DNA from 3 places in the Vogesella lacus genome. Region 2 is predicted to be linked to each of the others. Evidence: predicted binding sites of a transcription regulator. Region 2 holds the regulator's gene; each other region holds the start of a gene.
What was found. Region 2 encodes FNR, which switches genes on or off when oxygen is low (the NO sensors DNR and NnrR bind a similar motif). Its sites were predicted from a motif close to TTGATNNNNATCAA; they were not measured.
Positions count from the first base shown of each region.

Region 1: ACZ9W6_RS11305 (adenosylcobalamin-dependent ribonucleoside-diphosphate reductase) is a predicted target of FNR. The motif match lies at 2,172-2,185, and genes of this name have one in related genera.
Region 3: ACZ9W6_RS10595 (M61 family metallopeptidase) is a predicted target of FNR. The motif match lies at 2,005-2,018, and genes of this name have one in related genera.

Region 1 is NZ_CEETQT010000008.1:32,384-36,622, reverse strand. It holds gene ACZ9W6_RS11315 (methyl-accepting chemotaxis protein) at 1-1,313, shown strand, start outside; gene ACZ9W6_RS11310 (substrate-binding periplasmic protein) at 1,323-2,069, shown strand; gene ACZ9W6_RS11305 (adenosylcobalamin-dependent ribonucleoside-diphosphate reductase) at 2,249-4,239, shown strand, end outside.
Region 2 is NZ_CEETQT010000005.1:142,816-147,054, forward strand. It holds gene ACZ9W6_RS08210 (alanine/glycine:cation symporter family protein) at 1-307, shown strand, start outside; gene hemN (oxygen-independent coproporphyrinogen III oxidase) at 385-1,791, opposite strand; gene fnr (fumarate/nitrate reduction transcriptional regulator Fnr) at 1,906-2,646, shown strand; gene ACZ9W6_RS08225 (ABC transporter ATP-binding protein) at 2,729-4,239, opposite strand, start outside.
Region 3 is NZ_CEETQT010000007.1:117,152-121,390, reverse strand. It holds gene pepN (aminopeptidase N) at 1-59, opposite strand, end outside; gene ACZ9W6_RS10595 (M61 family metallopeptidase) at 137-1,924, opposite strand; gene ccoN (cytochrome-c oxidase, cbb3-type subunit I) at 2,362-3,786, shown strand; gene ccoO (cytochrome-c oxidase, cbb3-type subunit II) at 3,803-4,239, shown strand, end outside.

The DNA.
Region 1 (4,239 bases), on a different contig from region 2:
CGACCACCAAGCGCATCGGCAAGGTGGACGATGGCGGCAAGGGGCCGGACGGGCGTACCTCGGTCGAGACCTATGCCGAGGCCTTGCAAAAACAGCATTATGGCCTGGTGTATGTGGTCGCGGCCAAGCCCGGTGTTGATCACGATGTGCCCAAGCTCAACGGCGTAGTGCGTACCGAGCCCTGGGGCTGGGTGATCGGTACCGGCTTCTTTGTTGACGACATTGACGAATCGTTCTGGGCTGAAGCGAGGCTGATGCTCGGGCTGGTGGTCATCGGTATAGCCGCTGTCGGCATCATGGCCTGGCTGTTGTCGCGCAGCATCTTGCGCTCGCTCGGTGGCGATCCGGCTTATGCCTCGCGTGTGGTACGGCGTATTGCCGAGGGGGATCTGACCGAAACCATCGAGGTTCAAGGGCCGGAACACAGCCTGCTGGGCAGCATGCGCGCAATGCAGCGCAATCTTGCCGGCATCATTCACGATATCCGCGAGGGCAGCCATCGCATTGCCGATTCCGGCGAGCAGCTCAAGTCACATATGCATCATCTGCAGCAGGTGTCGCACCATGCCAGTGAGTCGACCGCATCGGCAGCGGCAGCCATCGAACAACTGTCGGTCAGCATCGATCATGTCACCGCCAGTGCCCACGAGACTGAGCAGGACGCGCGCCAGACGGTGGACGAAGCCGCCAGCGGCGTCAGCATGACTGCAGCGGCCAGCCAGCATATCGAAAGAATTGCCGACGAGATTGGCGAAGTCAGTGGCCAGGTCGAATCGCTGTCCGAGCGCACCCGCCATATCAGCGGCATAGCCGAGACCATCCGTGATATCGCCAACCAGACCAATCTGCTGGCGCTGAATGCCGCCATCGAGGCGGCGCGTGCCGGCGAGAGTGGCCGCGGCTTTGCCGTGGTGGCTGATGAGGTGCGCAAGCTTGCCGAACGTACGGCCACCGCTACCGATGAAATCAGCACCATCGTGCAGGGTGTGGTGGGTGACACCGGCATGGTGACGGGGCAGGTGGCCGGCATCGCGCCCATCGTCAAGGACGGGGTGGCCAGTGTGCACCAGAGTTCGGTGGCCTTGCAGGCGATCAATTCACGGGCTTATCAGTCGCTGGATCGCATCCGCTCGGTGGCGCAGGCCATGTCGGAGCAGAGCAAGGCCGGCACCAGCATCGCCGGCAGTGTCGAGCAAGTGGCTGGCGTGGTGCATGAGGCGCTGTCCTCGGCCTCGCACGCCGTCGAGCAGATGAATGGCATCCAGGGGCAGGCCAATCAGCTGCGCGAGGCGGTTAACCGCTTCCGGACTTGAGGCCACATCATGAAACAGCTTGTTTGCTGGCTGGCCTTGTGGCTGGTGCCGTTTGCCGGTGCGGAAGAGCTGGCGGTCTATACCCATAGCCTGGACAAGGAAGTGCGGGGGATGGCCGATGGCAGTTTGCAGCCGCAGCCACACGGTGGTTTTCGCGCCTTCAGTCTGGCGCTGGTGCAAACCGCGATGGCCAGAATGGCATTGCCGCAGCCGGTGCGCGAGATTCCGCTGGTACGGGGTTTGCAGCAGCTGTCCACGGATGCACCGGTGATGCTGTTTACCCTGTTTCGTACCGCAGAGCGCGAGCGGCGTTACCAGTGGATAGGCCCGCTGTTTCGCGACCAGACCTTGCTTTACGAGCGTGTTGACCGGCCCTCGCGGGCCAAGTCACTGCAGGATGCCTTGCCGCAGCCGGTGTGCGCACTGCGGGGCGGCTCGCATGAACATCGTTTGCGTGAGCTGGGCTTTCAGCACGTCGAGCTCAGCAACAGTTATGAAGCCTGCCTGCGCATGCTGCAGGCGGGCCGGGTAAGGTTGGCCGCCATCATTCGCACCGACTATCCGGGCAAGCTCAGGGTGGCCGAAGTGCCGGCAGGGCTGTTGCGCAGCAGCGGGCTGGTGTTGATGGAGAACGACAGCTATATCGCGGTATCCCACGTCGTGCCGGCCAGCGAGGTCGAGCGCTGGAACCGGCAGATCGCCGATATCCGTGCGTCGGCCTTGTACGACGAACTCAAGGCGCTCTACCTGCCCTGACGCAGTATTCTGGCTTGCTGTCATGGCGGTAGCAGCCTGAGCTGGCGGGGTAGTCCGTGCCGGTGCGGCCGAGGTCGCCCAAGAGGTAGTCGCCGGCATTTGTTGATGGCCATCAACACTGTGCTGATCTATACCTAGTGTAATTTCCTTTTTGTTTCACTAGATATTGTGAGGCTGGCATGGGTCAGGACAAGAGCTTGGGTTGGATGGAGCAAGACATCTCGCGCGAGGTGCTGCTGGAAAAGTACGCCAAGAACGGCGAGCAGAGTGTGGCCGAGGTAAGACTGCGCGTGGCGCGGGCGCTGGCGGCACTCGAGGCCGATTCGGCGCGCTTCGAGCCGCTGTTCTTCGAGGCACTCGAAGGCGGCTTCATCCCCGGCGGGCGTATCAACTCGGCTGCCGGCACCGATCTCAAGGCCACGCTGATCAACTGCTTTGTGCAGCCGGTCGGCGATGCGGTAGCCGACACCGAAAACGGCAAGGTCGGCATCTATCAGGCGCTGTTGCAGTCGGCCGAAACCATGCGCCGTGGTGGCGGCGTCGGCTACAACTTCAGCCGCATCCGCCCCAAGGGGGCGCTGGTAAAAGGCACCAATAGCCGTGCCTCTGGCCCGGTGTCGTATATGCGTGTGTTTGACCGCAGTTGCGAGACGGTCGAATCGGCTGGGGCGCGCCGCGGTGCACAAATGGGCGTGCTGGACGTGAGCCACCCCGACATCGAAGACTTCATCCACGCCAAAGACCAGGGTGATCTGCGCAACTTCAATATCTCGGTCGGCGTGTCCGATGCTTTCATGCAGGCAGTCGAGGCCGATGGCGACTGGCCGTTGACGCACAGCGCGATGCCGTCGGCCGAGGTGTTCCCAGATTGCGAGCGCCAGCCAGATGGCCTGTGGGTGTATCGCAAAGTACGCGCACGCGACTTGTGGGCGCAGATCATGCACAGCACCTACGACCACGCCGAGCCGGGCGTGCTGTTCATGAGCAAGATCAACGCCGACAATAATCTGTCTTATTGCGAAGTTATCGAGTCCACCAACCCGTGCGGCGAGCAGCCCTTGCCCGACTACGGCTGCTGCGATCTGGGCTCGATCAACCTCACCCGTTTCGTGCGTCAGCCCTTTGGCGACAAGCCATCATTCGATTTCAAGGCCTTTGCCAAGGTGGTGCGTGCCTCGGTGCGCATGCTGGACAATGTGCTCGACCTCACCGTCTGGCCGCTCAAGGAGCAGGAACAGGAAGCGCAAAACAAGCGCCGTATCGGCCTCGGCTTCACCGGCCTGGGTGATGCGCTGATCATGCTGAAAGTGCGCTACGACAGCGAGGAAGGTCGAAGGTTGGCCGCCAGCATCAGCGAGGCGATGCGCGATGCGGCTTACGATGCTTCGGTCGATCTGGCCATCGAGAAGGGCGCGTTTCCATTGTTTGATGCCGAGCAGTATCTGGCCGCGCCGCATTGCGCCAGCCGGCTGCCGGACAGCATCAAAAAGCGCATTCGCCAGCATGGCATCCGCAACTCGCACCTGCTGTCGATTGCGCCGACCGGCACCATTTCGCTCGCCTTTGCCGACAACGCCAGCAACGGCATCGAGCCGCCGTTCTCGTGGTTTTACACGCGAAAGAAACGCATGGCTGATGGCAGCCAGCAGGAATATCTGGTCGAGGATCACGCCTACCGCGTGTGGCGCATGCAGGGTGGCGACACCAAGGCCTTGCCCGATTACTTTGTCAGCGCCCTGCAAATGAGCGCACTGGATCACATGCGCATGGTCGCCGCCGTCGCGCCCTTCATCGACACCGCGATTTCCAAGACCGTCAACGTGCCGGCCGATTACCCGTTTGCCGATTTTGAAACGCTCTACCTTGAAGCCTGGCGCGCCGGCCTCAAGGGCATCACCACCTACCGCCCCAATAGCGTGCTGGGTTCGGTGCTGTCGGTCGAGCCTGCGCCAACAGCTGCGGCCAACCCTGCCGAGCCGCAAGACCTCAACCAGAGCGACCCGGACCGCCGCATCACCCTCAACACCGCGCCGAGCCCGGCGCTCGCCAGCCTGAAATGGCCGCACCGCCCGCGCCTCAAACAAGGCAACCCGTCGTGGACATTCATGGTGGAAGGCGGCGAGGGCGACTTTGCCGTGATGGTCGGCCATATCGAAGCTGGCTCGGCCGA
Region 2 (4,239 bases):
CGCCGAAGGTAACGTCGAGTTCATCAAAAACAACAAGAGCGTGATGTTCGTGTTCCGTCTGCTGGTACTGGCCATGGTGATGTTTGGCGCCATCGGCAGCCTGCCGCTGGTATGGGACATGGCCGACCTGTCGATGGGCATCATGGCCGTCATCAACCTGATTGCCATCGTCCTGCTGTCGCGCTACGTATTTGTGCTGCTGAAGGATTACCAGCAACAGCGCAATCAGGGCATTAGCGAACCGGTATTCGACATCAAGCAATATCCGGAACTGCAAAGCAAGGTGCATCAGGACGTGTGGAAGTAATTCCCGCCCCTGCGGCCAACCTTGCTGCCAAATAAAAAACCCGCCTCACGGCGGGTTTTTTATTTGATGTCAGGCAATCAGATGGTTTGCGAATAACGCGCCTTGGTCTCGCGTTCGCGCAGATGTCGGTCAAACACCATGGCGATATTGCGGATCAGGAAGCGCCCTTTCGGTGCCACCATCAGGAAGTCACCATCAAAAGTCAGCAGCCCCATCTTCTGGAACTCGCGAATCTTCGGTAACTCGTCAGCAAAGTAATCGGCAAAGTTGATGGCGAAGGTTTGCTCGATCGCCTCAACCGACAGCGAGAAGCGGCACATCAGGCCCTGGATCACGCTGCGGCGCAGGATATCGTCCTGACTCAGCGTCATGCCACGCATCACCGGCAAACGACCGGCATCCAACGCGGCATAATAAGCATCGAGTTCTTTCTCGTTCTGGCTGTAGCAAGGGCCGACCTTGCCAATCGACGACACACCAAGGCCGATCATATCGCAATCGGCATGGGTGGAATAACCCTGGAAATTGCGCTGCAAACGGCCCTGCTGCAAGGCGCGGGTCAGCTCGTCATCGGGCTTGGCAAAGTGATCCATGCCGATAAAGACATAGCCGGCATCGGTCAGCTGCTGTACCGAGTTTTGCAGGATATCGAGCTTGGTCGCCGGGCTAGGCAGTTCGTCTTCATTGATACGACGCTGCGGCATGAACACGGTCGGCAGATGCGCATAGTTGTACAGTGCGATGCGATCCGGTGACATGCTGATCACCCGATTGATGGTGTTTTCCAGCGAATGCGCACTCTGGCGCGGCAGGCCGTAAATCAGGTCCACACTTACCGATTTGAAACCGGCCTCACGCGCAGCATCAATCACCACGCGTGTTTCTTCCTCGCTCTGGATGCGGTTCACCGCCTCTTGCACCGCCGGGTCGAAATCCTGGATGCCGACGCTCATGCGGTTGAAACCCAGCTGCCCCAGATGCAGCACCGTATCGCGGCCAACCTTGCGCGGGTCGATCTCGATCGAGAACTCGCCCTCGGGCAGCAAATCGAAATGCTGGCGGATGATGCCCATCACGCGCTCGAGCTGCTCGTCCGACAGGAAAGTCGGGGTACCACCACCAAAGTGCAGCTGGATGACTTTCTCGCGCCCCCCCAGTTTTTGCGCGGTCAGCGCGATTTCCTTTTCCAGATAGTCCAGATACTGGTCGGCGCGCTGCTTGTCCTTGGTGATGATCTTGTTACAGCCGCAGTAATAACAAATGGTGTTACAGAACGGCACGTGCACATACAGCGACAGCTCCCTATGGTTTGCCCCGATAGCGCGCTGTGCCAGCCAGTGTTCATAATCCTGGACACCAAACCCGCCATGAAAACGGTCGGCTGTCGGATACGAGGTATAGCGCGGCCCCGAGCCGGCCAGCGACTCGATCAACGCCCGGTCGAAATCACATTGTGTCGGCACAAATGCCAATTGCGGTGTCATCATCATTTTTTGTTTGGAAATCTGGTGGGGGACTGGTAAATTTGCGCAATTCACGCTTGTTGCGCCTTGATGCGTGTCAAGCAAGCTCACCTGCCTGTGGAAAAAGACTGTCGTATGACTGATCAAAACTCGCCCTTGCATACCCTGAAGGTCTCCTGCTCCAACTGCAGCTTGCGCGAACTGTGCCTGCCTGTTGGCCTCAACCGTGACGAACTGGCGCAGCTGGATGCCGTTATCCGCCAGAGCCGTCGTATCAAGCGTGGCGAATATCTGTTCCGCAGCGGCGAGGGCTTCCGCTCGCTGTATGCCGTGCGTACCGGCTATTTCAAGACCGCGGTATCCAGCCAGGATGGCCGCGAACAGGTAACCGGCTTCCATATGTCGGGCGAACTGATGGGCCTGGACGGCATTTCGGCCAATACCCACGGCTGTGACGCGATTGCGCTGGAAGACAGCGAAGTGTGCGAGCTGCCATTCAACCGTATGGAAACCCTCGGTCGCGAGATCCCCAGCCTGCAGCACCATTTCTTCCGCCTGATGAGCCGCGAGATCGTGCGCGACCAGTCGGTAATGCTGCTGTTGGGCAATATGAAGGCTGAAGAGCGCCTCGCCGCCTTCCTGCTGAATCTGTCGCAGCGCCTGCAAAGCCGTGGCTTTGCGGCCAACGATTTCATCCTGCGCATGAGCCGCGAGGAAATCGGCAGCTTCCTCGGCCTGAAACTGGAAACCGTCAGCCGTACGCTGTCCAAGTTCCAGCAGCAAGGCTGGATCAAGGTCGATCACAAGCATATCCAGCTGATCCAGCCCGCCGAGCTCAAGGCACTGGTTGCCGGCTGCTCGCAAGCGACTTCCTGACCCCGTCGCCAGCACATAAAAAACGCCACCCCTCGGTGGCGTTTTTTTATTGCCCGGCCAATACAAGGTTGGCCGCAAATGCTCAGACGACATCCAGCTCGTCCGCCACGCGGCTTTCGATCTGCTGCAGCTGATACAGGCGCTGGTAGATGCCGCCGTCGATAGCCATCAGCGCCTCGTGATTGCCCTGCTCGGCAATATGGCCGTGATTGAGCACCACGATGGTGTCGGCATCGCGAATCGTCGACAGGCGATGGGCAATCGCGATCATCGTCACCTTGCCGTGCAAGCGATCCAGCGCCTCTTGCACCAGCTGCTCGGTCTCGCTGTCGATGTGCGAGGTTGCCTCGTCCAGCAGCAGGATGCGCGGCTGGCCGGCCAGCGCCCGCGCAATCGCGATCAGCTGCTTCTGCCCGACCGACAGCCGGGTACCGCCCTCGCCCATATCGGTGTCGTAGCCCTGCTCCAGCGACAGGATCAGCTCGTGCACACCCGCCGCCCGTGCGGCGGTCTCGATAGCCTGTTGCGACAGACCGCGGCCCATATCGATATTGTCACGCGCGCTGGCGGCCAACAGGAAGGGATCTTGCGGCACCAGGCCAACACCGGCGCGGAAGGTGTCATCGGCAATGCTGGCCAAGAGATGGCCATCAATGCGCACCTCGCCGTGCTGCGCCTGATAAAAGCGCAGCAACAACGACATCAGCGTCGATTTGCCGCTGCCGGTGTGGCCAACGATGCCGACAAAGCTGCCGGCCGGAATCGCCAGATCAATACCGTGCAATACCGGGCGTTCGGCCGCATAGCCAAAACGGATGCCGCTGAAGCTCACCGCGCCGTGGCTGATCTCGCCCGCCCCCGCACCCTGGCTGGCACGCGACTCCTGCAGCAGTACATTAACGCGCGAGGCGGCGACCACCGCCTGCTGCAGCTGTGAGAACTGCATGGTGATCTGGATCAGCGGCTCGACCACACGGGCGATATAGCTGACAAAGGCATACAACACGCCGATCTCGATACCGCTGACCGCCTTGCTGCCGAAGGCGTAGATCACCGCCACCAGCAGCAGCACATTCAGCAAGTCCAGCGCCGGGCGCAGCAACCAGGCGTTGGCACGCAGCTCGGCCATGCGCGCGTGGTAGAGCTGGCTGCCGGTTTCGGCAAAACGGTCGCCAAAACGTTGTTCGGCCCCGGCCGCCTGCAATACCACCATACCGGCAATCGACTCGGCCACCTGGGCATTGATGTCGCTGCGCAGCTGCCGTGCACGCGCCACCGACGGCGCGCTCCAGCGCTGGTACAGCCAGACAATCACGAATACCGCCGGCAGCAGCAACAGCACCACCGAGGCCAATTGCCAGTTCAGCCAGAACATCGCCGCCAGCGCACCGCACACCACGATGACGCTATCGAGCATCACGAACAGCACCTGAACATACAGCTGCTTCACCGCCTCGGTGTCATTGGTGACGCGGCTGACCAGCTGGCCGGTAATCGCCTTGTCGAAAAAGGCCATCGGCAGCGACAGCACATGACCGTAGACCTCTTCGCGCAGACGGCGCACCGAGCGCATCGCCACGCCGGCAAGACGCA
Region 3 (4,239 bases), on a different contig from region 2:
ACCAGATAAGCCGGCGGCAGATAATCCTTGCGGTACTTCACTTGTGCTTGCGTGCCCATGAGCGTTTCCTATGCAAATGGGCGGGTCGGCCACAGGCCGCCCGCCCTTGTCATGTCTTGTTAGATGCTGCCCTGACTCAGGATTTGATCCACTTGCCGCCATCGACAGCGAGGGCCAGACGGCAGGTATCGGCCTGGGTTGCGGCCAACTTCACTTTGTAGGTGCTCAGTTCGTCCCTACGGAAAGCGTGGATCTTGACGGTATCGCCAACCTTGTGGCGAGCCAGCGCTTTATCAAGGTCTGCCACCTTCATCCCGTCAATCGCAATCACCACATCACCACCAGACAAACCGGCTGCTTGCGCCGAACCACCATCCAGCACTTGTGCCAGCTTGACGCCCAGACTGTCGGCAACCGCCTTCACACCCAGAGTTGGCCGCAACTTGCCGGCCTTGATCTCGTCAACCACGCTACCGCTATCACCGGCACTGTCGGATGGCACCAGCTGCATGCTCACGCCCTGGGTGGCAAAGAGTTTTTCCAGCGGCAGGTCTTTTGTCGAGCGGATCGCCAGATCAAAGAACTTGCCCAGCTTGAGACCGGTCGCCTCCTCGGCTACCGACTCCCACTCGCCCTCTTCCAGACCCTTGCCGTCAGCCAGCCATTTCTGCCACAGCGCCAGCATCACGGTGTCCAGGCTCTTCTCCCCTGCCGTTTCGTGACGGATGTGCAGATCCAGCGCCAATGCCACCATCGAGCCTTTGGTGTAATAGCCGACGATACTGTTCGGGCTGTTTTCGTCCTGACGGTAGTATTTGGTCCAGGCGTCGAAGCTGGAATCAGCCAGCGACTGCTTGGTACGACCATTACCGCGCATCACACCGGTAATCACCTTGGCCAGCAGACCCAGATAACGCTTTTCGTCGATCAGGCCGCAACGCACCAGCGCCAGATCGTCGTAATAGGATGTGATGCCTTCGAAAGCCCACAGCAAGGTGGTATGGCCTTCACGGTTCAGATCATACGGCGTGAATACCGCCGGCTTCATGCGCTTGACGTTCCAGCTATGGAAGTACTCGTGGCTGATCAGGCCAAGCAGGCGCAAATAGCCTTCGCCGATTTCGCCTTCGGCCAGATCTGGTGCCGGCAGATCGTCACGATTGGCCACCAACGCGGTAGAGGCACGATGCTCGAGGCCGCCATAAATGTCGGCGCCGACAAACAGCATGAAGACATAACGGTCAAACGGCGCCGGCTCACCAAAGAAGCGGATCTGCCATTCGCAGATGCGCTTGGTGTCTGCGGCCAACCTTTTCAGATCTGCCTTGTATTTGCCCGACACCACAAATTCGTGCGGCACGCCGCAAGCCTCGAACTTCACCCGTTCGAAATCACCCAGCTCGACCGGGTGATCAATCAGCTCGTCGTAATCGGCAGCACGATAGGTGCCGAAACCGGATTTTTTGGTTTCAAGCGCTGGCAGGCTGGTCGCCACTTTCCAGTCGGCAAAATCCTTGCCTTCCGGAGCCACGATTTCAACCTCGCACGGCTCGTTCTCGTAGCCATCCGCACTCAGGAACACGCTGGTACCGTTATAGAAGCCACGCTGCTGATCCAGATACGCACCGCGTACCGACAGGTCATAGGCGTATACGGTGTACTCGACAGTCAGCTCGCCCTTGACGGCAGCCGCCTGCCAGCTGTGCTTGTCCAGTTTTTGCAGGGCAATTGTCTTTTTGCCGCTGCGTGCCGCGATCTGCACGATATGACGCGAAAACTCGCGAATCATGTAACTGCCCGGAATCCACGCCGGCAAGCGCAAAACCTGGCCGGCAGACGCCGGTTTGGCAATAGTCATGGTGACTTGAAACAGATGTGCATTCACATCCAGCGGCTGGATACGGTAACGAATGGCTGCGCCCATCAGCGACTCCAATTGGTTTTCTTATAGAAACAGGAACGGGATTCTAACATTTCGGCACAATAACGGCCGGTCTGGTCATCTTGATTTTCATCAAGAAGAGAAATCAGGATGACAATATAATCGCACGTAGGTAAAAAGGGCTAAAACCCAGTTGGTATATACTTTTTTGCACTGCAAAAAACCTGCACGCGTCCACTGGCGCGGCTGGCCGCCAACAACCGATTTGATTTAGAATGGCTGATTGATATCAGGGATAACGGCATTCATTGCGACTTGTTCGTAATGGACGTTTCCGGTCAGGGAAAAGTTCACCATGACCTGAGGCTACGCCCAAGTCCCGTCACGACTTGCCGGACTTCATTTTCATATGGGGCTACGCACCGGGGGTTCAAGTCGTCAGGTTTTACGTTCTAGTTCGCAACCTTGGAGAAACCCTAATGGAAACGCAATCCACTTATAACTATAAGGTGGTGCGCCAGTTCTCGATAATGACCGTAGTCTGGGGCATTGTCGGCATGCTGGTTGGCGTCATTATTGCGGCCCAGCTGGTGTGGCCAGAGCTCAACTTCGGGCCCTGGTTCCACTACGGTCGTCTGCGCCCACTGCACACCAATGCCGTAATCTTCGCCTTTGGCGGCTGCGCATTGTTTGCTACCTCGTACTACGTTGTTCAACGTACCTGTAATGTCCGCCTGTTCTCGGACAAGCTGGCTGCCTTCACCTTCTGGGGCTGGCAACTGGTTATCCTGCTGGCCGCCATCACCCTGCCGCTGGGCTATACCGCCGGCAAGGAATACGCCGAACTCGAATGGCCAATCGACATCCTGATCACCGTGATCTGGGTTGTTTACGCCATTGTGTTCTTCGGCACCCTGGCTATCCGCAAGGTCAAGCACATTTACGTAGCCAACTGGTTCTACGCTGCCTTTATCCTGGCCGTAGCCCTGCTGCACGTAGTCAACAGCCTGGCGATTCCGGTATCCCTGACCAAGTCTTACTCCATCTACGCCGGCGCAGTTGATGCGATGGTGCAGTGGTGGTACGGCCACAACGCCGTAGGTTTCTTCCTGACCGCCGCCTTCCTGGGCATGATGTACTACTTCGTTCCGAAGCAGGCTGGCCGTCCGGTTTACTCCTACCGTCTGTCCGTTGTGCACTTCTGGGCACTGATCTTCACCTATATGTGGGCTGGTCCTCACCACCTGCATTACACCGCCCTGCCTGATTGGACCCAGTCGCTGGGTATGGTGTTCTCCCTGATCCTGTTTGCACCTAGCTGGGGCGGCATGATCAACGGCATCATGACCCTGTCCGGCGCGTGGCACAAACTGCGTACCGACCCGGTACTGAAGTTCCTGGTGGTTTCCCTGTCCTTCTATGGTATGTCCACCTTCGAAGGCCCGATGATGTCGATCAAGACCGTTAACGCCCTGTCGCACTACACCGACTGGACCGTTGGTCACGTTCACTCCGGCGCTCTGGGCTGGGTTGCCTTCATCTCCATTGGTTCCCTGTACTACATGATCCCGCGCCTGTTCGGTCGTGACGGCATGCACAGCACCAAGCTGATCGAAGCCCACTTCTGGCTGGCCACTGTCGGCGTCGTTCTGTACATCGCCGCACTGTGGATCTCCGGTGTAATGCAAGGCCTGATGTGGCGTGCCCTGAACGCCGACGGCACCCTGACTTACGCCTTCGTAGAAGCCGTTAAAGCAACGTACCCGTACCACTTCGTACGTCTGCTGGGTGGCATTCTGTTCCTGTCTGGCATGCTGATCATGGCTTACAACACCTTCCGTACTGTTGCCGCAGGTCGCGCCGTTGATGCCAAGATCCCGGCCGTTGCCGCTCACGCGCACTAAGGGGTAGGAAAACATCATGGAAAAAATCCAGAAACTGATTGAAGAAAACGTTGCCTACCTGATCGTGCTGACCCTGCTGGTTATCAGCATTGCCGCACTGGTAGAAATCGTACCGCTGATGTTCCAGAAATCGACCACTCAGCCTATTGCCGGCGTCAAGCCTTACAACGCGCTGCAGCTGACCGGTCGTGACATCTACATCCGTGAAGGCTGCTATGGCTGCCACTCGCAGATGATTCGTCCGTTCCGTGCAGAAACTGAACGTTATGGCCACTACTCTGTTGCGGGCGAGTCGGTATACGACCATCCGTTCCAGTGGGGTTCCAAGCGTACCGGTCCTGATCTGGCTCGCGTTGGCGGTCGTTACTCCGACGAATGGCATCGTGTTCACCTGATCAATCCGCGTGACGTGGTTCCTGAGTCCAACATGCCTGCCTTCCCGTGGCTGTCCAA